4 regions of the Pseudoalteromonas sp. J2K-J031 genome follow, and region 1 is predicted to be linked to each of the others. Evidence: predicted binding sites of a transcription regulator. Region 1 holds the regulator's gene; each other region holds the start of a gene.

What was found. The regulator LexA, encoded in region 1, represses DNA repair genes until DNA is damaged. The targets are predictions, from matches to a motif close to TACTGTATNNNNATACAGTA.
Region 2: AC3KZC_RS20410 (BrxR family helix-turn-helix transcriptional regulator) is a predicted target of LexA. The motif match lies at 3,207-3,226, and genes of this name have one in related genera.
Region 3: ruvC (crossover junction endodeoxyribonuclease RuvC) is a predicted target of LexA. The motif match lies at 4,054-4,073, and genes of this name have one in related genera.
Region 4: AC3KZC_RS07560 (SulA-like leucine-rich domain-containing protein) is a predicted target of LexA. The motif match lies at 3,783-3,802, and genes of this name have one in related genera.

Annotation. Positions count from the first base shown of each region.
Region 1 covers NZ_CM200279.1:318,391-324,630, reverse strand. Annotated here, with positions in the region: gene AC3KZC_RS01510 (cytochrome c oxidase assembly protein) at 1-60, opposite strand, end outside; gene ctaD (cytochrome c oxidase subunit I) at 60-1,637, opposite strand; gene coxB (cytochrome c oxidase subunit II) at 1,640-2,767, opposite strand; gene lexA (transcriptional repressor LexA) at 3,005-3,622, opposite strand; rRNA gene rrf (5S ribosomal RNA) at 3,851-3,965, opposite strand; rRNA gene AC3KZC_RS01485 (23S ribosomal RNA) at 4,148-6,240, opposite strand, start outside.
Region 2 covers NZ_CM200280.1:715,332-721,571, forward strand. Annotated here, with positions in the region: gene AC3KZC_RS20395 (HIT family protein) at 1-199, opposite strand, end outside; gene AC3KZC_RS20400 (DNA recombination protein RmuC) at 204-1,766, opposite strand; gene AC3KZC_RS20405 (hypothetical protein) at 2,013-2,237, shown strand; gene AC3KZC_RS20410 (BrxR family helix-turn-helix transcriptional regulator) at 2,241-3,065, opposite strand; gene AC3KZC_RS20415 (helix-turn-helix domain-containing protein) at 3,699-4,262, opposite strand; gene AC3KZC_RS20420 (benzoate/H(+) symporter BenE family transporter) at 4,375-5,553, shown strand; gene AC3KZC_RS20425 (DEAD/DEAH box helicase) at 5,671-6,240, opposite strand, start outside.
Region 3 covers NZ_CM200279.1:1,352,126-1,358,365, reverse strand. Annotated here, with positions in the region: gene tolR (protein TolR) at 1-224, opposite strand, end outside; gene tolQ (protein TolQ) at 224-916, opposite strand; gene ruvB (Holliday junction branch migration DNA helicase RuvB) at 1,839-2,846, opposite strand; gene ruvA (Holliday junction branch migration protein RuvA) at 2,864-3,481, opposite strand; gene ruvC (crossover junction endodeoxyribonuclease RuvC) at 3,486-4,007, opposite strand; gene aspS (aspartate--tRNA ligase) at 4,156-5,928, opposite strand; gene AC3KZC_RS06320 (DUF72 domain-containing protein) at 6,129-6,240, shown strand, end outside.
Region 4 covers NZ_CM200279.1:1,636,078-1,642,317, reverse strand. Annotated here, with positions in the region: gene AC3KZC_RS07580 (bifunctional diguanylate cyclase/phosphodiesterase) at 1-472, shown strand, start outside; gene AC3KZC_RS07575 (hypothetical protein) at 483-1,064, shown strand; gene AC3KZC_RS07570 (O-antigen ligase family protein) at 1,337-2,677, shown strand; gene AC3KZC_RS07565 (tetratricopeptide repeat protein) at 2,798-3,472, shown strand; gene AC3KZC_RS07560 (SulA-like leucine-rich domain-containing protein) at 3,811-4,245, shown strand; gene AC3KZC_RS07555 (YchJ family protein) at 4,878-5,345, shown strand; gene AC3KZC_RS07550 (VC2046/SO_2500 family protein) at 5,391-5,915, opposite strand; tRNA gene AC3KZC_RS07545 (tRNA-Tyr) at 6,027-6,111, shown strand.

The DNA.
Region 1 (6,240 bases):
AAACATACCAAAAGCAATTAAAAGCAATTTTTTTAACAGCTTAGAATTAGCGGTAGCCATTATTTTATAACCGGTGGCGTTTCAAATGTATGATAAGGTGCTGGTGATGGAACTTCCCACTCCAAGCCTTGTGCACCTTCCCAAACTTGAGATGTTGCTTTATCCCCACCTTTAATACATTTAAATACAACCCAAACAAATAGCAGCTGTGACAAACCAAAAGCAAAACCACCAATACTGATAATCGCATTAAAGTCAGCAAATTGAAGCGCATAATCAGGGATTCGTCTTGGCATACCAGCGAGCCCAACAAAATGCATAGGAAAAAACAAGACATTGACACTAATCAGTGACAACCAAAAATGTGTTTTCGCCAAACCTTCATGGTACATATGGCCCGTCCATTTAGGTAACCAATAATAAGCTGCCGCCATAATTGAAAAAACAGCCCCTGTAACTAAAACATAGTGAAAATGCGCAACTACAAAATAAGTATCGTGATACTGAAAGTCCGCAGGTGTAATTGCGAGCATCAATCCAGAGAAACCACCTATGGTAAACAACACAATAAAGGCCACACTAAACAACATCGGCACTTCAAAGCTAATTGAACCTCGCCACATAGTGGCAACCCAATTAAATACTTTTACACCTGTCGGAACGGAAATTAGCATAGTGCTATACATAAAAAATAATTCACCAGCCAGTGGCATGCCAGTGGTAAACATGTGATGAGCCCACACAATAAAAGATAGAAATGCGATCGAACCAGTTGCATAAACCATTGATGCATAGCCAAATAATGGTTTTCTAGAGAAGGTTGGTACAATAGAAGAGATAATGCCAAAGGCTGGCAAGATCATGATATAAACTTCAGGATGCCCAAAGAACCAAAAAATATGCTGGAACATAACAGGATCACCCCCTCCCATTGCATTAAAGAAACTAGTGCCGAAATATTTATCAGTCAGAACCATTGTAACGGCACCAGCCAATACTGGCATTACAGCTATGAGTAAAAAAGCAGTGATCAACCATGTCCATACAAATAGGGGGAGTTTCATCCAAGTCATGCCTGGAGCGCGTAAATTGACAATCGTTACAATGACATTAATCGCGCCCATAATTGAACTAATGCCCATTATATGGATAGCAAAAACAAAAAAAGCAGTATTATCATTACTATAGGTAGTTGAAAGCGGGGCATAGAAAGTCCAACCGAAATTTGGGCCACCTCCTTCCATAAACAGTGACATTAATAAAATAGTAAAAGCAAAAGGAAGAATCCAAAAACTCCAATTGTTCATTCTAGGCAGCGCCATATCAGGTGCGCCAATCATCATGGGGATCATCCAGTTAGCTAAACCAGTGAAAGCAGGCATCACTGCACCAAAAACCATAATAAGACCATGAACAGTCGTCATTTGATTAAAAAAGTTAGGATCAACTAACTGTAAACCAGGCTGAAAAAGCTCAGCACGGATCACCATAGCCATTGCACCACCAATTAAAAACATCAATAAAGAAAATAATAAATAGAGCGTGCCAATGTCTTTATGATTTGTAGTAAACAGCCAACGTTTTATTCCTGATGGGGAATGTGAGGTGTCTTCATGATTATGCGCGATTGTAGTCATTATTATTTTTCCTCAATTCTGCTTTGCACATCACTGGGTTGTATTACATCACCCGTATTGTTATCCCATGCATTACGTTCATATGTAATAACAGCTGCAAGTTGCTTAAGTGAAAGTTGCTTTAAATAAGATTGCATTGACGTACCCGACTTACCATGAATAACTATATCGATATGATCATTAATTTCACCAGTAGCAATAGGGCTGCCCTTGAGCGCAGGAAAAACACCGCCTAATCCCATACCTGTTGGTTGATGACAAGCTGCACAATTGGCGATATATACTTGTTCACCCAAAGTCATAAGCTCATCTTTGCTAAGTGTTTGGCTAAGTGAAGCTTGCTCTGCAGCGTTTTGATTTTCTTTTTCATCTTTTACAGAAACTAACCAAGCATCAAATTCATCTGGTGATTTAGCATCCACAACTATTGGCATAAAACCATGATCTTTTCCGCATAGCTCAGCACATTGACCTCTATATATGCCTGGCTCATTAACTCGTGTCCATGCCTCATTAATAAACCCAGGGTTGGCATCTTTTTTTACAGCAAAAGCAGGAACCCACCATGAATGGATAACATCATCGGAGGTCATTAGAAATCTAACTTTTCGGTCTGTAGGAATAACAAGCGGTTTATCAACCTCAAGTAAGTAATTACTGTCTTTTTCTGAGCGGTTATGAATTTGGTCTTGCGAAGTAGAAAGTATTGAATAGAAACCAATATCATGAGAAAGATATTCATAATGCCATTTCCATTGTGAACCCGTAATTTTGATTGTTAGATCTGCCTTACTCGTATCCTCCATAGCAATTAATGTTTTAGTTGCTGGGATTGCCATACCAATCAATATTACAAAAGGAATGGCAGTCCACAGAATTTCGACTTTAGTGCTCTCATGAAATTGAGCTGCAATCGCCCCTTTTGATTTGCGGTGACGAAGTAACGCCCAAAACATAACAGCAAAAACAATCACTCCTATAACACAGCATATAATGAAAATTGTCATATGCAGGTTGTAAACGTTTTCGCTTATGTCAGTCACACCTGTGGTCATATTGTATTTGGAATCAGCCAATACATTAAATGGCGACAAAGACATAAGGAAAAAGGACATAAAGACCTTTCTCATGCGGTACTCCCTTATCAAGTTGTAAGCACAACGAAAATTACGATACGACATGTAATTTCATTATTATTATTTATTAATATTTTATAATTTTTTTAAATGAGGTATTAAAAAACTAGGCAAGGAATTGAGAAAGGGCAAGCAATAATGATAATAAGATGTTAAATATAAGTTTTATAGACAAAAGCTAAATAAAAAATGAACTTGATTGCTAACAAAAGTATCAGCAATCAACAGAAGTTACATAAAATCAGAATTTCGAATCACACCTACTGCAAGCCCTTCAATATCAAGCATTTCTTTAGATAGGTCCACTATTATGGGGTTAAATTCATCATTTTCAGCATGAAGATAAACTTTACGACCTTTTTGCTCAAAGCGCTTAACAGTTACATCATCACCAACTCGAGCAACAACAACTTGCCCATTACGTGCAACGGTCGCACGATGTACAGCAAGTAGATCGCCATCCATAATTCCAATATCTTTCATACTCATACCATGCACTCGTAACAAAAAATCAGCCGCGGGTTTAAAAAGAGATGGGTCTACATGATAATGACTTTCAATATGTTCTTGCGCCAGTATTGGCTCCCCAGCTGCAACACGGCCAATTAGAGGTAAACCCAATTGTTCAGGTGCTTCATCCTCAATTAATTTTAAGCCTCGACTTGCACCGGGTACCATTTCAATAAAGCCTTTTTTAGCTAAAGCCTTTAAATGTTCCTCAGCTGCATTGGCACTTTTAAACCCGAGCGTGTTAGCTATCTCAGCGCGAGTGGGAGGCATACCAGTATCTTTAATAAATACTTTAATTAACTCAAGAATTTGAGCTTGTCTACTTGTTAATGGCCTCATAATCAAGGACTCCACCATAAAATGAATACTGTGATTATATACAGCTTAATGTAAATGGCAAACATATACAATTATAAAGTCGATTATTGATCGATAAGATGAAATACAAATAGGCTATAATTCAACCAAAATTAAATAAAAACATAAAATGTAACTTAACTCTGATAATTTAAAACGCACATAGCAAAAAACCCGCTGCATTGCTGCAACGGGTTTCTCTTATTAGGAGCCTGGCGATGTCCTACTCTCACATGGGTAACCCCACACTACCATCGGCGCTGTTTCGTTTCACTACTGAGTTCGGAATGGGATCAGGTGGGTCCAAAACGCTATTGTCACCAAGCAAAATTTTGTCTGGAACAAAATTTAACGCACTTTAGTGCGGCCCGTTAGGGTCAACGCCATGGAAGGTGTTGATAAATTCAGAACCATAAATTCGGAAGGCTGATATTCAATTTGTCTACTTCAGTGCTATCTAACTTCTTGCTATTCATCAGTGCTTCATACAAACCACTTTGGCGTTGTATGGTTAAGCCTCACGGGTAATTAGTATTGGTTAGCTTAACGCCTCACAGCGCTTCCACACCCAACCTATCAACGTTGTAGTCTCCAACGGCCCTTCAGAGAGCTTATAGCTCTAGTGAGAACTCATCTCGAGGCTCGCTTCGCGCTTAGATGCTTTCAGCGCTTATCGATTCCGAACGTAGCTACCGGGCAGTGCCATTGGCATGACAACCCGAACACCAGCGGTTCGTTCACTCCGGTCCTCTCGTACTAGGAGCAACCCCTCTCAATTCTCAAACGCCCACGGCAGATAGGGACCGAACTGTCTCACGACGTTCTAAACCCAGCTCGCGTACCACTTTAAATGGCGAACAGCCATACCCTTGGGACCGACTTCAGCCCCAGGATGTGATGAGCCGACATCGAGGTGCCAAACACCGCCGTCGATATGAACTCTTGGGCGGTATCAGCCTGTTATCCCCGGAGTACCTTTTATCCGTTGAGCGATGGCCCTTCCATTCAGAACCACCGGATCACTATGACCTACTTTCGTACCTGCTCGACTTGTCCGTCTCGCAGTTAAGCTTGCTTCTACCATTACACTAACCGTACGATGTCCGACCGTACTTAGCAAACCTTCGTGCTCCTCCGTTACTCTTTAGGAGGAGACCGCCCCAGTCAAACTACCCACCAGGCACTGTCCGCAATCCCGATTAGGGACCTACGTTAGAACATCAAAACTACAAGGGTGGTATTTCAAGGACGACTCCACAAGAACTAGCGTTCCTGCTTCTAAGTCTCCCACCTATCCTACACATGTAGGTTCAATGTTCAGTGCCAAGCTATAGTAAAGGTTCACGGGGTCTTTCCGTCTAGCCGCGGGTATACGGCATCTTCACCGCAAATTCAATTTCACTGAGTCTCGGGTGGAGACAGCGTGGCCATGATTACGCCATTCGTGCAGGTCGGAACTTACCCGACAAGGAATTTCGCTACCTTAGGACCGTTATAGTTACGGCCGCCGTTTACCGGGGCTTCGATCAAGAGCTTCGCGTTGCCGCTAACCCCATCAATTAACCTTCCGGCACCGGGCAGGCGTCACACCGTATACGTCATCTTGCGATTTTGCACAGTGCTGTGTTTTTAATAAACAGTTCCAGCCACCTGGTTACTGTGACTGCCAACAGCTCCGGGAGCAAGTCCCTTCACCGTCAGCAGCGTACCTTCTCCCGAAGTTACGGTACTATTTTGCCTAGTTCCTTCACCCGAGTTCTCTCAAGCGCCTTAGTATTCTCTACCTGACCACCTGTGTCGGTTTGGGGTACGATTCCACATGAACTGAAGCTTAGAGGATTTTCCTGGAAGTATGGCATCAACAACTTCACTACCGTAGTAGCTCGTCTCGTATCTCAGTCTTAAGGAAACCCGGATTTACCTAAGTCTCCAACCTACTTACTTTCACATGGACAACCAACGCCATGCCTGCCTAGCCTGCTCCGTCTCCCCATCGCATTCATGTCGAGTACGGGAATATTAACCCGTTTCCCATCGACTACGCGTTTCCGCCTCGCCTTAGGGGTCGACTCACCCTACCCTGATTAACATGGGATAGGAACCCTTGGTCTTCCGGCGTGGGAGTTTTTCACTCCCATTATCGTTACTTATGTCAGCATTCGCACTTCTGATACCTCCAGCAACCCTCTCGGATCACCTTCAACGGCTTACAGAACGCTCCCCTACCCCGCATACAAAGTACGCAGGCGCATCTTCGGTGGTATGTTTAGCCCCGTTACATCTTCCGCGCAGACCGACTCGACCAGTGAGCTATTACGCTTTCTTTAAAGGATGGCTGCTTCTAAGCCAACCTCCTGGCTGTCTGGGCCTTTCCACATCGTTTCCCACTTAACATACACTTTGGGACCTTAGATGGCGCTCTGGGTTGTTTCCCTCTTCACGACGGACGTTAGCACCCGCCGTGTGTCTCCCGGATAGTACTTTACGGTATTCGGAGTTTGCAAAGGGTTGGTAAGTCGGGATGACCCCCTAGCCTTAACAGTGCTCTACCCCCGTAAGTATTCGTCCGAGGCTCTACCTAAATAGATTTCGGGGAGAAC
Region 2 (6,240 bases), on a different replicon from region 1:
GCTGTAAATCAGCTGCGCTGTATGGCCCAAGTTGCGTCAAAGAAGGCACATGTAACTTGGGGATCACCACAATATGCACAGGCCAAAAGGGTTTGGTATGATAAAAAGCGAGACAGTGCTCATCTTCTTTAACTATGTTTGGCTTAATTTTGCCACTCAATACTTGATCGCAGTAAAAATCATTTCCTTGATAGCTCATAACATTACTCCCTAAAATGAGTGACAGATTGACTATTAAATTGCAGTACCGAAGGCTCATCATCCTTATTTGCAGTACCGAGTTCTAAATGTGCTTGCTCAACCAACGGGGCAGGGAGCTCTTTTTGCACGCTCACACCTAAATCTTTAAATTCAGCCGCTTGTTTAATTAAATTGCCTTTACCGCTGTAAAGCTGTGCAAATGCTTTATCATAGCTTTCTTTAGCTTTATCAAGTTGCTTACCAACACCTTGCATACTCGATAAAAAACTATTGAGTTTGTTATAAAAACGCTCAGCTCTGTTGGCAAGCTCCGCCGTATGCTTACTTTGATCTTCAAAACGCCACAGTTGTTTAACAATATTAAGGCTGGTCAGTAACGTTGTCGGGGTTGCAACTAAAACCTGGCGCTCTATCGCTTTTTGGTACAAGTCAGGTTGGTATTTTAACGCCTCAACATAAGCCGATTCGATTGGCACAAATAGCACCACCACTTCAGGCGAGTTTAATCCCGGCAACTTAAAATAATCTTTATTCGATAATTCATTAATGCGATCGTTCATAGCTTGCGCATGCTGCTTTAAAGCAACTTGTGCATCTAGTTCTGATTCTGCATTCACATAACGGGTATAAGCCGATAGAGATGTTTTAGCATCGATAACCAAATGGCGGTTTTGAGGAAGATACACCACCACATCAGGACGAAGCTTCCCTTCATCGGTTTGAAAATTAACCTCACGCTTGTAATCAAGGCCTAACCTTAATCCCGCGCTGTCGAGCACGTTTTCAAGCATTAGCTCACCCCAATTGCCTTGCACCTTTTTTTGTCCTTGTAATGCATTAGTGAGTTGTTGAGCCTGTGCGGTAATATCTTGATTTAATTTTTGTAAGTTAATTAACTCGGTTTTAAGCTCGCTACGCTGCTTTAACTCTTCACTATGAATTGCCTCAACTTTATCACGAAATCCTTTCATTTCAGTTTGCATAGGTCGCAATAGCTGCTGCACACTTTCTTGATTCAGTGTTTTAAATTCTGCACTTTTTTGCGATAAAACCCGATTAGCTAGGTTTTCAAACTCTTTACCTAACTCAGCCTTGCTGGTCGCAATATGCGCTAGTTGTGCATTAAAACTCAATTCTTTTTCAACTAAACTGCTTTGCAAAGCAGCTAACTGCACCGATAAATCGGTTAATTTTTCCTGGCTACTTTGCCATTGGCTCTGATAGTGTTTGCTTTGTTGCTGCGACTCAATTAAACGCGTTTTAAAATGTTGTTGCTGCTCTTTGCTCGTACGCAATTCAATCTGCAACTCTTGATTATTCAACTGCACAACTTGCAACTCAGATTTGAGATACTCAAGCTGCGGCTCTATCCCTTTAGCATGCGCCAATGCGATTTGATTGTCTTGATTGAGCGTTGTTAATTCGAGCACCTTATTTTCGCTATCGGATAAAATCTGATTGAGGTGACGAACTTTAAAAAAACACACTAAAGCACAAAGCAACAGTGGAAATGAGGCAACTAATAGATAAGGCTGCAAGTACAACCAAGAAAATTCAACCGACATAACATACCTTTACCGTTATTCTTATAAAGTTGATTATACCCTTGAATGGCGTTGAGGCGACTATCAAATCCCAACTAAGAGCAGGATATGTAAAAGATCTTTACATATAATCAGCCAATAATGGTCCATTTATCAGCAGAAGCGCTCAATACTGTAAAGGGCCTTTACAGGTCAAAAAATCGGCTCTATTCAAGATGATTTTTATCCGCTTAAATGGCGATATACAAACATCAACGAGTCAAATGCATGAGTGAAATTGCACAAGAATTAAAACAATTACAGCAAGCCTATCGATCAATTAATCCAGCTTGGGTAAAACCTGAAAAAATAGCGTTTATTAGCCATAAAATTACGCAGCTAAAAAAACAACAATATAAAGATTGGAGTACTAAGATAATCATCCCAATCCTAGAAGCGCTGAGCTTATTGAGCATGTTAGTGCTAAGCTGGGCTACTTTATGGTTATTTTAATCCTTAGCGGTTTAAAAATGGCGACAGGACCTTGCGACATTCAGGTTCTATAATAATTTGCTGCGATTGCGCATCTGTTTGATAAATATCAACTCTTAAGCGCTGTAATAAATAATTGAGTAATGCAGCACGGGTGCGGATCACTTTTTTACCAGCTTGCATTTGATAATCGAACTCAATGAATTGACGTTGCTTTAACCCTAAACGCTGATCTGGGCAGATAACGACATCAAGCCACGTATGCCAAAGTGTATCGTCAGCGCCAGTGTGCGTTGCCTCACCCTCAAATACAAATTCACCATTAAAACGCGATAGTACGAAATCGCGAAAGTCCTGATTTTTCTCACAAAATCCTCGAACGTGATAGCGAAATCCATCATAAACAATACTGTGGGGTTGGATAATTCGGTCTTCATAATCAGGGCTTGATAAAGACAAATAACCAATATCAAGACGCAGGGATTGTTTAATGGCCAGTAAGATAGGACGCACCCACTCAGGCGTGATATTACGCTGCGGTATAGGCAGCACTTCAATTGCAAAGTGCGATGCAGAGCCAGATCCATGCTGCGCTGCAAAAAATTGCTGATATTGACTAAAATCACGTGAGATAAACAAAGGTTCAAACCCTGCTACAGCAAGGTGGCCTTTTTCACTATTGCTGCGTTCAAATCCCGTTGGATTAACCTCTTTGTAATCAGTAATACTTTTTTGCGCCGAAGGGCGGCTAATTGAAAAATAATCCATTAAATGGCGCGCAGTTAAACGGCCCTCCCAAAGTAAAATGACTTCTATTAACTGAAATCGTACTAAGTCATCTTTTCTCATTGCCTAGCTCCAATAAAAATACCTTGTTGATAGTACAATGAAAAAACAAAAAGCCAACCTAAAAAGGTTGGCTTCAACATTACTATAAATAGTAATCAATCGGGGGAAAACAATTTAAAACTAACAGGGATAACGCAGTTCAACTGTATTAATAGACCGCACTAAAATCACTTAGTTCAATATAAATTGAAAATAAAAACATACTTTTATTACGACAGACTGAAACAAAAAATTTCGAGCACACAAAACAAAAAGCCAACCTATTGGTTGGCCATTATTACTAAATTTAGTAATCAAAGGGGGAAATCTAACTATCAGGGATAGCGCCTAAGCACTGTAAATATAGACTAGCGATAATTCATTAAGTTCAAAAAAATCTTCAATCTTTTTATTATTATTTAACTTGAGCTTTGGTTAAGAGATTTACTAACGTATTGATATTGAATTGGTCAATGTTTTTTCAAGTCTGTAGCCGGAAACTTTTAAGGATAACAAGGCGAATTTACGCGTCAATAGCTGGCCTATTGTAAGTAAATTCAACGCGGTTAGCGTTGAAAGTAGCCGCTGGAGATAAATTTATTATCCAGAGCTCAGGTTATTTAATATCTGATAAAAACTTTTATTTTTAGTGCGTTAGTTCCCATAGAAAATTAAATTATGAAACAGTGTTGCTTGCTGCGTTTGGTTACGGTAACCATGAGGCTGATCGGCATAAAACTTAGCGACCTGACCAGCAGTTAAACACATCCACTTTTCGTTGCACAAATACTCCATTTCACCGCTTAACACCACAATATGCTCTATCACCCCCTGATTGTGAGCTAAGGATAAATGACTATGATTTGGCTTAATCACAATCTGAAACAACTCTAACCGAGTATCGCTTGCAAAAGGCAGCAAGGTTTTTATTTGTAAATCATCTGAGGAGGATGAACTGTGAGCAAAAGTATCATCTGGTTCTTTAAGCCCTGTGCTTAAACCCTCACTTGATAAAAAGTAAGACAAGGGCAAAGCAAAGCCAGTCGCAATTTTCCAAAGCGTAGCCACCGTTGGGCTTGATTCTCCTCGCTCGATTTGACCGAGCATAGCTTTAGATACGCCTGTATGGCGCGCACAATAATCTAAACTCCAATTACGCTGTTGTCGGACCAATTTTAACTGCCTGCCAACATCAAGGCTGTAGGGCTGAATATTCATAATATTACCTTAGAAAAGTATCAAAAAATAACCAAAGGCAGCTTGTGCGTTATAACATACAATGCTAGTTTAAAATCAATATACGTTATAACGCACAGGATAACAGCCAAAAATGCAACAAATACACCAAGGTGTAAATGCATTAACCGCAGGGTTTATTGCCGTATTAATTGGCTTTGCGAGTTCAATAGCGCTTATTTACCAAGCTGTGATTAATTTAGGCGGCGATGCTAATTTAGTTGCAAGCTGGCTTTTAGTGCTGGGTTTAAGTATGGGAATACTTTCGATCTCGTTATCAGTGCTTTACCGTGTGCCTATTTTAATTGCTTGGTCAACACCAGGAGCTGCATTGCTCATTTCAAGCACGCAAGGTTTTACACTTGAGCAAGCGACTGGTGCGTTTATTTTTTGTGCGGTACTTATTTTTATTTCTGGTGTAACGGGTGCATTTGAAAAACTAATGCGCCGTATTCCATTGCCTTTAGCCAGTGCAATGCTTGCTGGTATTTTAGTGGGCTTTGGGATTGCAGTGTTTAATTTATTGCCGCAGCACACGGTGCTTATCTCAAGCATGTTAACCACTTATCTTTTTGCTAAATTGATAAGCCCAAAATGGTGTATGATTTTGGTACTCGCGATAGGCTTGATTTCGGCTTGGTTTTTACAATTACTGAATTTTGCTTCTCTAGAGTTTACGCTAGCAACCTTACATTTCACTCAACCTCAATTTAGCTTGCCTGCGCTATTGAATATCGGTTTACCCCTTTTTATTGTGACTATGGCATCACAAAACCTACCTGGTATTGCTGTTATGCAAGCGCATGATTATCGTGTGCCAATCTCAAAAACATTATCCATTACAGGCGCCACAAATATACTAATAGCACCCTTTGGCGGTTATGCGATTAACTTTGCGGCCATCACTGCAGCCATATGCATGACCCCCGAAGTGAATGCAGACCCAAAAAAACGGTTTTTAGGCAGTGTTGCAGCCGGATTCTTTTACATATTGCTTGCCATTGGCAGCGGTACGTTAATAAGCGTTTTAGATGCACTGCCAAGTGCTTTCATTCTTGCCTTAGCGGGTATCGCATTGTTTAGCACCATAGCAAGCAGCTTAAAATTAGCGTTATCTGAAACCTATTATTTAGAAGCTGCCATGATCACTTTTTTGGTTACTGCGTCAGATTTAGTGCTAATGAATATTGGCTCGCCACTATGGGGGATTTTAGCCGGTAGTTTTACACTGGCAATTCAAAAATTTATAAAAAGAAAAAGCCAACCTAATTAGGTTGGCTTTTAGACAAAAACAAACAAAGGAGTAACAAATTGAAACCAGTAACGAGTAACAAATCACAACTATTAAGATAGACCGAGTAACCAGTTATAAGTTCAAAAAATAATTAAATTATTTTAATAACGCTAAAATTTCTTCAGCAGAGCTCACACTAAATTGCTTACTGGCCGCATCAAAAAACGATTCGGCTAATGCGGCTTTATTTTGCTGCATTTCATAAACTCGCTCTTCAATAGTATCTTGGCAAATTAATTTATAAACAAACACCGGTTTTTTCTGACCAATTCGATACGCTCTATCGGTTGCTTGTTGCTCAACGGCTGGATTCCACCAGGGATCAAAATGAATAACGGTATCAGCAGCGGTTAAATTTAACCCAGTGCCTCCGGCTTTTAAGCTAATTAGAAAAATACTTTTCTCACCTTGCTGAAAAGAGTCCACCGCACTTTGGCGGTCACGAGTTTGGCCGGTTAAAATTGCATAACCTAAATCAAGTAACTGTAACTGCTGCTCAATTAAACTCAACATACTCGTAAATTGACTAAAAATGATGACTTTACGGCCTTGTTGCAGCATTTCAGGTAAGTGTTTTGCAAGCCAATCGAGCTTTGTACTATCTGTAAAGCTAAACTGCGATCCATTGTCGCTTAACAATTGAGGCGAACAACATATTTGCCGTAA
Region 3 (6,240 bases), 1.0 Mb from region 1:
ATGCTCGCAAAATACTGACCTTCTGCATTAATCGATATAACAATTGGCGGCGCATCTTTACTTTCTACAACCTCTGACTGCACCATTTTTGGTAATTCAACGTTCACACCATGATTAATCAAAGGCGCTGTAGCCATAAAAATAATTAACAACACCAACATAACATCGATATAAGGAACAACATTAATCTCAGCAACAGGGCGACGTTTTTTACGTTGATACATTATTGTTGCGCCTCATTTTGCGCAACTGCTTGACGATGAAGAATATTTGAAAACTCCTCCATAAAATTACCGTAGTTTGACTCAATCTTTTCTACTTTATGTGCAAAACGGTTATACGCAATTACCGCAGGGATAGCAGCAAATAAGCCCATTGCTGTTGCGATTAGTGCTTCTGCAATACCAGGTGCAACCATTTGCAAAGTGGCTTGCTTTACCTGACCTAACGCGATAAAGGCATTCATAATTCCCCATACGGTACCAAATAAACCGATGTAAGGACTAATTGAACCCACTGTTGCTAAAAAAGATAAGCTTGATTCTAGTTTTTCCATCTCTCTTGAAAGTGCTACTCGCATTGCACGATGAGTACCATCCATTATCGTTCCAGCGGCAGTTAAATTACTTTTTGATAAACGAGCAAACTCTTTAAAACCGGCAGTAAATAATGACTCTAACCCATCAAGACTTTGTTGGCGCGCAGATAGCTCGGTGTAAATTTTGCTTAAATCAGTGCCAGACCAAAATTTATCTTCAAACTTTTTGGCTTGAATTTGGGCTTCTTTTAATGCTTTTTGACGCTGAAAAATCATAGTCCATGAGATAACAGATAAGCCAACCAACATCAACATTACCATTTGTACTAAAAAGCTGGCTTTTAAGATTAGGTCTATAAACGAAAGTTCTGCGGTCACTACAATAGTCTCCAAATTTGTGCGCTTGATATGTTTTATTGGCTAAATTAGTCTTAATGATTAAAAATAAGTTCATAAACAAGATGTTTATATCACTAAGCCCTTTAAATATGCCCTAGTGTAACGAGACAAATCACGACTTACAATCACTGTCTAGCAGATAAAAAGTGAATATTTAAAAATAAATTTCGCAAAAATGTCGATTCTGAATATTCACTGACTAACATCGATAAATATTAAATAAAAAACCAATAAATAATCTGTAAAATGGTGATTAATACAAACTCGTTTGACGATACAACGCGCATAAAAAAATAAATTTCGAGATACATATTTTAATTGTTCAATAATAAAACAAAATTAAAGTGAACATATAAAATCAGATACTTAACTGTTGTTTATTGCCTAAGACAAATACATATTTCATTTAAATAATTCTTCACATTAGTTATTTTTATCTGAATGTTAAATTTTTCTAGTTTGAACACTTTGCAACTTATCTGTAATATTTAACTTGTACTGAAGGAGCAGCGTTGCTCCTCACCAGTTACCAGTAAAGTGATTCTGATTTTTCATTTTACTCTACATTAAACGTCAGACATTTAATGTTCCCTGGATACTTCCTTCAACTTGTTGTTTTGCCCGCATTCTTATTGAACGCGGGCTTTTTTTTGCCTGTAATTTCAGCTTTTCAGACTGTTATCGATGAGAGTAATAAACAGTGAGTAGCTAGATAAAGCCAACCGTTTTGGTAAATAAACTCAAGATTCACCGCTAATTCAATACACTGTTAAGTCTCTTATCCAGAACAGAGTTTAAATAAGCAGCAACGAGTCCAAACATTTATTCCGACAAAAATGTGTTACTCTCTGTTGAATTTCCACATGACTAAAAAGACACCGCCGAAGCGGTGTTTTTTTAGTCATGTATCTTTAATTATCAAACCAAAATGTAGGTAGGCTCTATCGGACACTATTCGCCCTCGAGGCGTACGTTGAATAAACCCTTGTTGGATCAAATAAGGTTCTATTACATCTTCAATGGTTTCGCGCTCTTCACCGATTGCAGCCGCTATATTATCAAGCCCTACGGGGCCACCTGAAAACTTTTCAATTACAGCCAATAGATACTTTCTATCCATAAAATCAAACCCTTGCTTATCAACATCCACCATATCTAGCGCAAGACTGGCAATGTGTTGATTAACTGTACCATCAGCTTTAACCTGTGCGTAATCACGAACACGACGAAGCAAACGATTTGCAATGCGTGGCGTACCGCGAGAACGCATTGCTATTTCGTTGGCACCTTCATCATCCATTTGCAAATTTAGGTAATGAGCAGAGCGTTTTACAATACTGGATAAATCAGCAACAGAATAAAATTCTAAACGCTGCACAATCCCAAATCGATCTCGAAGCGGTGATGTTAATGAGCCTGCTCGTGTAGTTGCACCAATTAAGGTAAATGGGGGTAAATCGAGTTTAATTGAACGTGCAGCGGGGCCTTCACCAATCATAATATCAAGTTGGTAGTCTTCCATGGCTGGATATAAAATTTCTTCTATATGTGGGCTGAGCCGATGAATTTCATCAATAAATAGCACATCATGAGCTTCAAGATTCGTGAGCATGGCCGCTAAGTCGCCGGCTTTTTCAAGCACAGGGCCTGAGGTAGTTTTAATACTGACACCTAACTCATTGGCGACAATATTAGCAAGAGTCGTTTTACCAAGCCCTGGTGGACCAAAGATAAGTAAGTGATCAAGCGCTTCTTGCCTACTATTAGCTGCTTGAATAAAAATCTCCATCTGCCCTTTTACATGGGGCTGACCGGTATAATCAGCTAACATTTTTGGTCTAATAGCACGGTCAATACTATCTTCATTACCTACTTCGGTGGGTTCGATCAGTCGATCTGCTTCTATCATGCCTGTCTCTTTTTCGCTTATAGCATTGATTTAAGCGCTTCACGGATCAAAACTTCTGAGGTTTTACCCGGTGCGCGTAAACTTTTAACCGTTTTTTCTGCTTGGGCTTGTTTATACCCTAATGCGACTAAGGCTGCAATTGCATCATCTTCAGCACTATCGTGTGTATTTGGTCCATGCTGCATTTCAAGTACGAGTTCGTTACTCGTGGGGTTAAATAAATCTCGGCCCCAGTCTTTTAATCTATCTTTCATTTCCAGCACTAAGCGCTCGGCCGTTTTTTTACCCACGCCAGGCAATTTAACTAAACTGGTTGCATCTTCATGCTGCACGCACTGAACAAATTGATCAGCCGACATACCTGATAAAATAGCTAACCCAAGTTTCGGGCCAACGCCATTGGCTTTAAGCAGCTCACGAAACAACGCCCGTTCGGCTTTATGATTAAAACCAAACAACAATTGCGCGTCTTCACGTACTACAAAATGGGTATACAGCGTTGTTTTTTCACCTTCTTTAGGGAGATGGTAAAAACAGGTCATCGGTAAATGAACCTCGTAACCAACACCGGCTACATCCAATAAAATTTGAGGAGGTTGCTTTTCTACTAAAATGCCACTTAATCTTCCAATCATGTGATTACCTTAATCGACCGCGGACGGTTTTTTTCGCTTGTCCGGCTAATTTAATTAAACTTTGCTGAGAATGCCCATGACACATCGCAATCGCAAGCGCATCGGCAGCATCAGCTTGTGGCATACTTGGCAGTGTCAGTAAGGTTTTAACCATATGCTGAACTTGTTTTTTATCAGCACCACCATTGCCCACCACCGCTTGTTTGACTTGCCTCGCTGAATACTCACAGACCAATAAATCAGCCATTGTTGCCGCAACAATAGCGGCTCCCCGAGCTTGGCCAAGTTTTAATGCAGAATCAGGATTATGAGCCATAAAAACTTGCTCAATGGCAAAGGCGGTTGGTTGATATTGCTCAATAATTTGGCTCACACCTAAATAAATCATTTTTAAACGTTCAGCTAAAGGTTTATCACCAAGCCGAATACAGCCACTGCCTAAATAACTGTATTTACTCCCTTGCAAACGAATTACGCCGTAACCCGTTAAACGTGACCCTGGGTCAATTCCTAAAATAATTGCCAAACGCCCTGCCTTTTAATACATTAAAATCCGCTAAATGATGCCTTACAACTGTATAAATTACCAGTGCATTTACGATTAATTATAGAATGGTAAAAATTAAACAATAAAAAAGACGGCCAAGGCCGTCTTTTTTATTCATCTAATTTAATTAAGCATCTTTTGTTGGCAACGCAACTGCAACTGCTAATTCTTTTAATGAATCAGGATTAGCAATACTTGGTGCATTGGTTAATAAACACGACGCTTGAGTTGTTTTAGGGAACGCAATAACGTCACGAATATTATCAGTACCACATAACAACATCGTTAAACGGTCTAAACCAAATGCAAGACCTGCATGTGGAGGCGTGCCGTACTTTAATGCATCAAGTAAGAAACCAAACTTATCTTGTTGCTCTTGCTCATTAATACCTAAAATTCTAAACGCTGTAGCTTGCATGTCGTTGTTAAAAATACGCACCGAACCACCGCCCACTTCATAGCCATTTAAGACCATGTCATACGCATCTGAAATTGCAGATGCCGGATCAGCCTCTAGCTGTGCTGGAGTCATATTTTTTGGCGCTGTAAACGGATGATGCACTGCGTGTAATGTGCCTTCATCATCTTCTTCAAACATTGGGAAATCAACAACCCACAACGGTGCCCATGCTTTTAAATCTGTTAAGTTTAAATCTAAACCTAACTTGATACGAAGTGCACCCATTGCTTCATTAACAACATTTTTCTTATCTGCGCCGAATAAAATAATATCGCCAGTTTGTGCGTTAGTACGCGCTAAAATTGCTTCAATGATGTCTGATGATAAAAATTTAGCGATTGGAGATTGCACACCTTCAGCACCTAAAGTACGGTCGGTGATTTTCATCCACGCCAAACCTTTAGCGCCATAAATACCAATAAACTTGGTATAGTCATCAATTTGTTTACGTGACAGCTCAGCACCACCAGGCACACAAATCACTGCTACACGGCCTTTTGGATTATTCGCAGGCCCTGCAAACACTTGAAATTCAACATCTTTTAATAAGTCAGCGACATCAACTAATTCAAGCGGGTTACGTAAATCTGGCTTATCTGAACCATAACGCGACATTGCTTCGTAGTATGGCATTACAGGGAAATCACCCAAATCAGCACTCAGTAATTCATTCCACATTTGTCGGATCATTTTTTCAGTGATTGCACGTACTTGATCTGAACTCATAAACGACGTTTCAATATCGATTTGAGTGAATTCAGGTTGGCGATCAGCACGTAAATCTTCATCACGGAAACATTTAACAATTTGATAGTAACGGTCAAACCCAGACATCATGAGCAATTGCTTAAATAGCTGCGGTGATTGTGGTAGCGCATAAAAACTACCTTTATGAACACGGCTTGGTACTAAATAGTCACGCGCACCTTCTGGCGTTGCTTTAGTTAAAACAGGTGTTTCAATATCTAAAAAGCCGTTTTCATCTAAAAAGCGACGCACAAAGCTACTTGCTTTAGCGCGTAATTTAATACGATCACTCATTTCTAAACGACGTAAATCTAAATAACGGTATTTTAAACGCATTTCTTCAGAGTTAACTTGGTTAAAATCTAACGGTAACGGCTCTGAACGATTAATGATTTGAAGCCCTTTACCTAAAATTTCAACTTCGCCTGTTGCCATCCCTTTATTCACTTGGCTATCAGGACGTGCGCGAACAACACCGGTGACTTTTACACAGAATTCATTACGAAGCTGATTCGCTGTATCCATTAATCCGGCAACTTCTGGATCAAATACCACTTGCACCACACCTTCACGGTCACGTAAATCAATAAAGATTAAACCACCAAGGTCACGGCGTTTATTGATCCAACCACAAAGCTCAACGGTTTGTTCTAGATGGGTTTTATTTAGTTGTCCGCAATATATAGAGCGCATAGTTATCCTGTCAGTCTCAGTATTAGCCGCTAAATTGGCTAATTAACTCGATTCGTTTAAAAAAATTAGCGCCAATTATATAAAAATCCTCGTCAATGTCATCTAACTAAGCCGTTAAAGCGCAATTATTTTTATGGCGTCGCATGCAATACAAGTCTTTGGTATGCTTATACGCAATTGCCACCGGATTATTTATCATCATGCTGTATTTAGGATGCCCACAATGGGGCTCGGCACATTGGAAAGGTCGATTTTTAACTCGCGATTGTTCGAACGTTGAGATGCTCAGCCAATATGCGCAAATTTTTAATT
Region 4 (6,240 bases), 1.3 Mb from region 1:
CGATACAAAACCGTACATGACTGAACTTTATTTTGAAGTCAATGAGACTGCATTGCTCGACAATATTAACGGTGCGACTGCCAATATTAATCAATTCAAAGGGCACAATATTAAACTGTGTATTGAGCGCTTTGGTGTAAGTTTTAGTTCATTTAAGTATTTACGTGGACTCAATGTCGATTTCATTAAATTAGACGGCAGCTATGTGCGCGATTTAATGCAAAATCCTGACAATAACTATTTTATTCAAGCTGTAACACAAATATGTCACGGTCTTGGGATAAAAGTAATCGCTTGTCATGTTGAAGATGAGGCAACTTATCACAAACTCAACGAATTGCACTGTGATGCGTCACAAGGGCAGTTTATTCAAGCGCCGTTAAAACTCGCTCATAATTGTTTAAAAAATGAGTGCGATAACGTTATAAATACATTAAAATCTCCTCCAGATTTAAATAACCATGGAACTTAAAGGGATCCCCATGAAAAAATTAACTATTGCAAGTTTGTTGCTTGCTGCAATCGGCGCGTCGGCAATGATGCCTGTATCTGCCGCGGTAATTACTCCAGAAGCACAAGCAATTATTAATACAGCTGTTGCAAATAAAACAAGCATAAAAGATGCTGTTTCTGCTGCAATCGCTGCAGACTCTTCGATTGCTGACAGCATTGTTGCTGCTGCTATTGCTGCGGTTGGTGCTGATTCTGAAGAAGCACAATCAATCGTTGCAGCTGCTATTGTAGCTCTTTCAAACTCAGCTAATTCAAGTGATGCTGCAATTAGCTCACTATTAACCGCTGCAACAGATGCTGGTATGAATGCTGATACAGTTACTTCTGTTGCGGTTGCAAACAATGTAAACCCAACTATTGCTTCTCAAGCTACTGCTGCTGGTAACAGCCAAGGTCAAGGCCAAAGTGGTAATAACCCTGGCCAAGGTCAAAGCAACGCGGGTCAAGGCAATAACAATGCTGGCGGCAATCGTGGCGGCAATGCTGGCGGTGCTGGCGGCGGCGGTGGCGGCGGTGGTGCTGGCGGTATCTCTGAAGGTAGCGGTCTGTAATTTACCTGTCACTAAAAAAGCCTTTCGGGGCTTTTTTTTATTGCTAAAAATAATAGTGAACTGCTTTTCATAGGTTATTAATCGATATCTGGCTAAAGATACATAACATAACGATTTATCTGTTATTAAATGTATGGCGCAGTCTATTATCCAAAAATCAGGTTAATTAACGCTAAGAGCCTGTTATTTTTAATTATTATTTTCAAGTTAGTACTGCTATTGGTATTATCGTATGACATCAATACACGGTAGTTAATTTCAAGAGTAAAAAATTGAAAGCTTTTATTTTCATCTGTTTATGCCTCATTACATTTTGGTTGCCTATTCCACTTGGTAGTTATCGCCCTTGGGCAATGATGTTACTTACCTGTGTGGTTTGTGCTGTTTTTTTATGCCACCTATGGATCGCTTATAAAGAAAAGCGCCCTTTGTTTCCGCCTCGTATTAGTGTTTATATCCTAGGACCTTTGGCGTTTGTGATGGTGGTTTTAACCATCCAATTAGTACCGGGTTTAAACCCTAGCACCAATCCGTTAAATCGCTTGACCTCTATCAGTATTGACCCAAGCCAAACACAAGTAATGTTGCTTAAAACATTGTGTTATTTTTTATTTGCTTGGCTGGTATTTAGTTATGTTACAACGGCCACTAAATTAAGGCAGATTTGTTATGTGGTTGTTGCCGCTGGCTTATTTCAGGCGTTATACGCTACGTATTTAAACCTGCAACCAAACATTACAAGCCCTCTTTTTGGTTTTCGCCATCACGATAGAGCAATGGGTTCTTTTACTTATTGGAACTTTTTAGCCAATTATTTGGCCCTATGTTTAGCATTAGGCATTGGAGTGTTAATCAGCCAGTTATCGTTAAACAGCAGTGGCTCACAATTTAAAGCTAAGTTACGTGACATGATCACCATTTTATTAAGCAGTAAGATGTTGTTACGCTTAAGTTTAATTGCCATGATTATTGCTCTGATTTTAACCCGCTCACGCATGGGTAATTCAGCTTTTTTTATCGCCCTTGCAGGAGTAAGCTTATTCGCATTTTTCTTTTATAACCGTAAACCTCGTTATTTACGTACTTTAATCATTAGTTTTTTTGTACTTGATTTAATTATTGTCGGTGCGATGTTTGGGGTTGAAAAAGTAAAAGAGCGTTTAGTAGAAACGAGTTTACAATCAGAAACTCGTGACGAAGTTATCGAAGATTCAATACCGTTATTAAAAGATAACCTCTGGTTGGGCACTGGTGGTGGGAGTTTTTATACCGCGTTTCCTGCTTATCAGCCTGGCCCCTACTCTGGCTTTTATGACAATGCTCACAATGATTATCTGCAATTTGCTATCGAGTTAGGTGTGCCAACCACTGCATTATTGGGCTTGATGATGTTGTTTGCTTTATATAAAAGCATTCAAACCATGGTAAAACGTAAAACTCCGCTTTATCAAGGGGTCGCTTTTGGTTGTACCGTTGCTATTTTGCATATGTTGCTGCACTCAACTGTTGACTACTCTTTGCAAGCGGGCGCCAATGCGATGACCTTTATTCTTATTTTATGTTTGGCGCTCATTAGCTCGGCATTACCCAGCGGTAAAAAATCGCGTTTATAAATAAAACCTTAGGCCAAGCTCATTACTTGGCCAAAATTAGCTATGCTAACTAAAGTATTTACTTTCGATACCGTTATAAAGTGATTGTTTATAGTTTGATTTTTTATATTTGAGGTTTACATGAGTAAAGAGCATTCATCCCAACATTTAGATGAAGAAGCATTGCCCCACTCTCCCGAGCATGATGAAGCGTTAGTATCTGAAGATCTTGAGATTGAGTTAGATGATACTTTGCTTGATGACACTGAGTCTGATATCGATGTGAGCGAGTTAGATGAATATACGAAAGATGAAGAGCCTGAACTTGACGCTGGTGACAATTCGGATAACTGTCACGATTTATACAATTTGACTCTTTTTGAACTTGAACACAAGTTACTGATCACCTTTACCAAACTATGCGATATTTTAGAGCAGCTGCCTAGCTCTTCTGGGCCAAATGGGACTGACGATGCATTAAATAGCCCCACACCTAATGAATTATTTGCAACCGCGATACACATGGCAAAAAGCAAAAATGATGTAGGCGCGGCTAAATGGATGCGCCGTGCAGCAATGAGTGGCCATGTTAGGGCGCAGTATTATTTAGGGTTAATGTTTGCAAAAGGTAGTGGCTTGCCACAAAGTGAATACCATGCATTTACTTGGTTAGCACTTGCCGAATCACAAGGCTCTATTGAAGCTGTTGAAGCCATTGCCAAATTACATTCGCATTTATGTACTAAGCAAATTAAAGACGCCCGTATTCAGGCTGCATCGCTTTATGAACAAATACACGACCAGCATTTTTTGTAAAACGTAATAAGTGATGTAAAAACAGCTTACTACGCGCCTTTACTACACACTGTAAAAACCTACCAGCTTATTCATCATCGCTTATAAAAATGGTTTATAAGCGAGATGAATTCTAAAAGTCCTCTATAACGCTAAGCCTGTATTTATCAGATATTGGTGCTTTAAAAGCCATTAATTGAGCAAAAAGATCAAAAACACAGCAATAAACACCTAAAAAACAACCAATTTATATTTCAATAAGGGTTTTTTGCTTACTTTTTTATAAAAAATGCTTGAACTTAACAACTGTATAAACTACTGTATGTGAACGCACTGTATAAATAACCAGTAGGTGATTCATGTTACACACTATCGATGTAAGACGTATTAAAAGTTATCAAGCTGTTGATTCCGATCCAAAACTACACTTAGTAGAAGTAAGCGATGAAATTAGCGCAACGTTTGAGCTATTAAAAATTTTACATCAGTATAATCATCAAAATGGCTGGACATTACTGATTGCACCCGATGCTGTGCCAAGTAAAACATTACTCGATTCATGCTCTATCGATAAATCTAAATTACTGGTTATCCGCCAAAAACATTTAGGTAATTTAGAATACGTGCTTAATTCTGCACTTTATAACGGTAACTTTGCAGCCGTGATTACTTGGACAAACATGTTGTCACATACCCAACTTGAGTCATTAGCGCTGCATAAAGGTAAAATATCGGCTCAATTATATAGCTTTGTGCGTGCTGAACAGCCTAAGCAGTGCCCTACTTTATGCTAACGGTGTAATTGCTTAATCCGAAAGTGCTCACAACGCAAAACCAACTAACAAGTTTTCTCTGTGTTCCTCCTAACCTCGGTGATTAACCTTTTTTACCACCGAGCTCACCGAGGCTTCACTGACCGAGAAAAGCCAAAAAATGAAGCTTTTTCTTTTCTCCGTGTTCATCCTAACCTCGGTGGTTAACCTTTTTTACCACCGAGCTCACCGAGGCTTCGCTGACCGAGAAAAGCCAAAAAATGAAGCTTTTTCTTTTCTCCGTGTTCATCCTAACCTCGGTGGTTAACCTTTTTTACCACCGAGCTCACCGAGAAAAGCCAAAAAATGAAGCTTTTTCTTTTCTCTGTGTTCATCCTAACCTCGGTGGTTAACCTTTTTTACCACCGAGCTCACCGAGGCTTCACTGACCGAGAAAAGCCAAAAAATGAAGCTTTTTCTTTTCTCTGTGTTCATCCTAACCTCGGTGATTAACCTTTTTTACCACCGAGCTCACCGAGGCTTCGCTCACCGAGAAAAGCCAAGAAATGAAGCTTTTTCTTTTCTCCGTGTTCATCTAACCTCGGTGATTATCATCTTTTACTATCTTTTACCAAAAAGTGGTGAGTTAAGTTAATATGGCAACCTGTTTATAAATGAGAAATATTATGTGTTACTGTGGATCTGAGCTGGCGTTTGAACAATGTTGTCAGCCTTTTATTAATAATACTGCTGTGCCGAGCACTGCTGAGCAGTTAATGCGATCGCGCTTTAGTGCTTATGTCATCAATAAGCCCGCCTATATTCAACAAACCTACGCCCAAGAAAAACATGCCGAAAATACAGTGCAAGACATTGCGGACTTTGCAAATAGCTGCCGATTTGTCGCACTGACTGTAATTAAAACCGAGCAACACGATAACCAAGCTTGGGTAGAGTTTGAAGCAACTTATTTTTATCAAAATTTGTTTTGTAAACTACATGAACGTTCTTACTTTGAATTACGTGATTCTGTTTGGTATTACGTTGATGGTGTGATTACTCCTACAACGGACATAAAAATAGGCCGTAATGATGTTTGCCCTTGCGGCAGCGATAAAAAATATAAAAAGTGCCATGGTTAGTTGTAACCCTAGCTGAAGTAAGAGAGCTATTTTAAATAACACACCCTAAGCTTGAATAACTGATAATGGTCGGTGTATATCGGGGTTGGTTAAATCATCATAAAATTGCGCAGCGTTCATTGCCAAATGACCTAACGGCTGCGATTGCGCAATATACCTTTTTTGTACATGTAAATTACAGTTTGAGATGATATCGCTACTGATGTAGTGTTTATCATCTCTGATTGCTAAAGGCTCTGGATTTAAATAAGTTTGTAGTTTTAACTGCGCTATACCTTGTTCTTGAACCATCAGAGCATTATCAGCACCAATCAAAAAATCAATTGGTTTTACCGCTAACGCCTGTTGCGGGCCTGCTCCTAATTTCAACCTTAAATCTTCACCGTCTTCGATTGTACCAAATGCAGGCTTTTTTTCTTCATATGGTAAATGAAATTGCGCAAAATCGAGAGGATCGGCCGAAAGCATTGATAGCATCAATGCAAAATCAGAGCGCCTATTTTCACTAACTGAAATACCTAACTTGTTACCAAGCTGGATTTCATTAGTCAAAATTCCATCAACTTGCATTAAAAAACACCACTTACGACTTCAATATAAAATTTATCGGCCGAAAACGTATTTTCTTTAGGATTTAACTTTACTTAAATAACGTTTTTGCTATTATGCACGCACTGAAGTGGAGGGGTTCCCGAGCGGCCAAAGGGATCAGACTGTAAATCTGACGGCTCAGCCTTCGCTGGTTCGAATCCAGCTCCCTCCACCACTTCAGTTCCTTTTCTTATTTTGCACTTCTCAAGTTTCACTTTCATTATCTCATTTCCAAAACTTTATTTTTTGTAAATTAACTTAGCTATTTATCAGCCTCAGTATCACACGCTATTTTATCCATCCG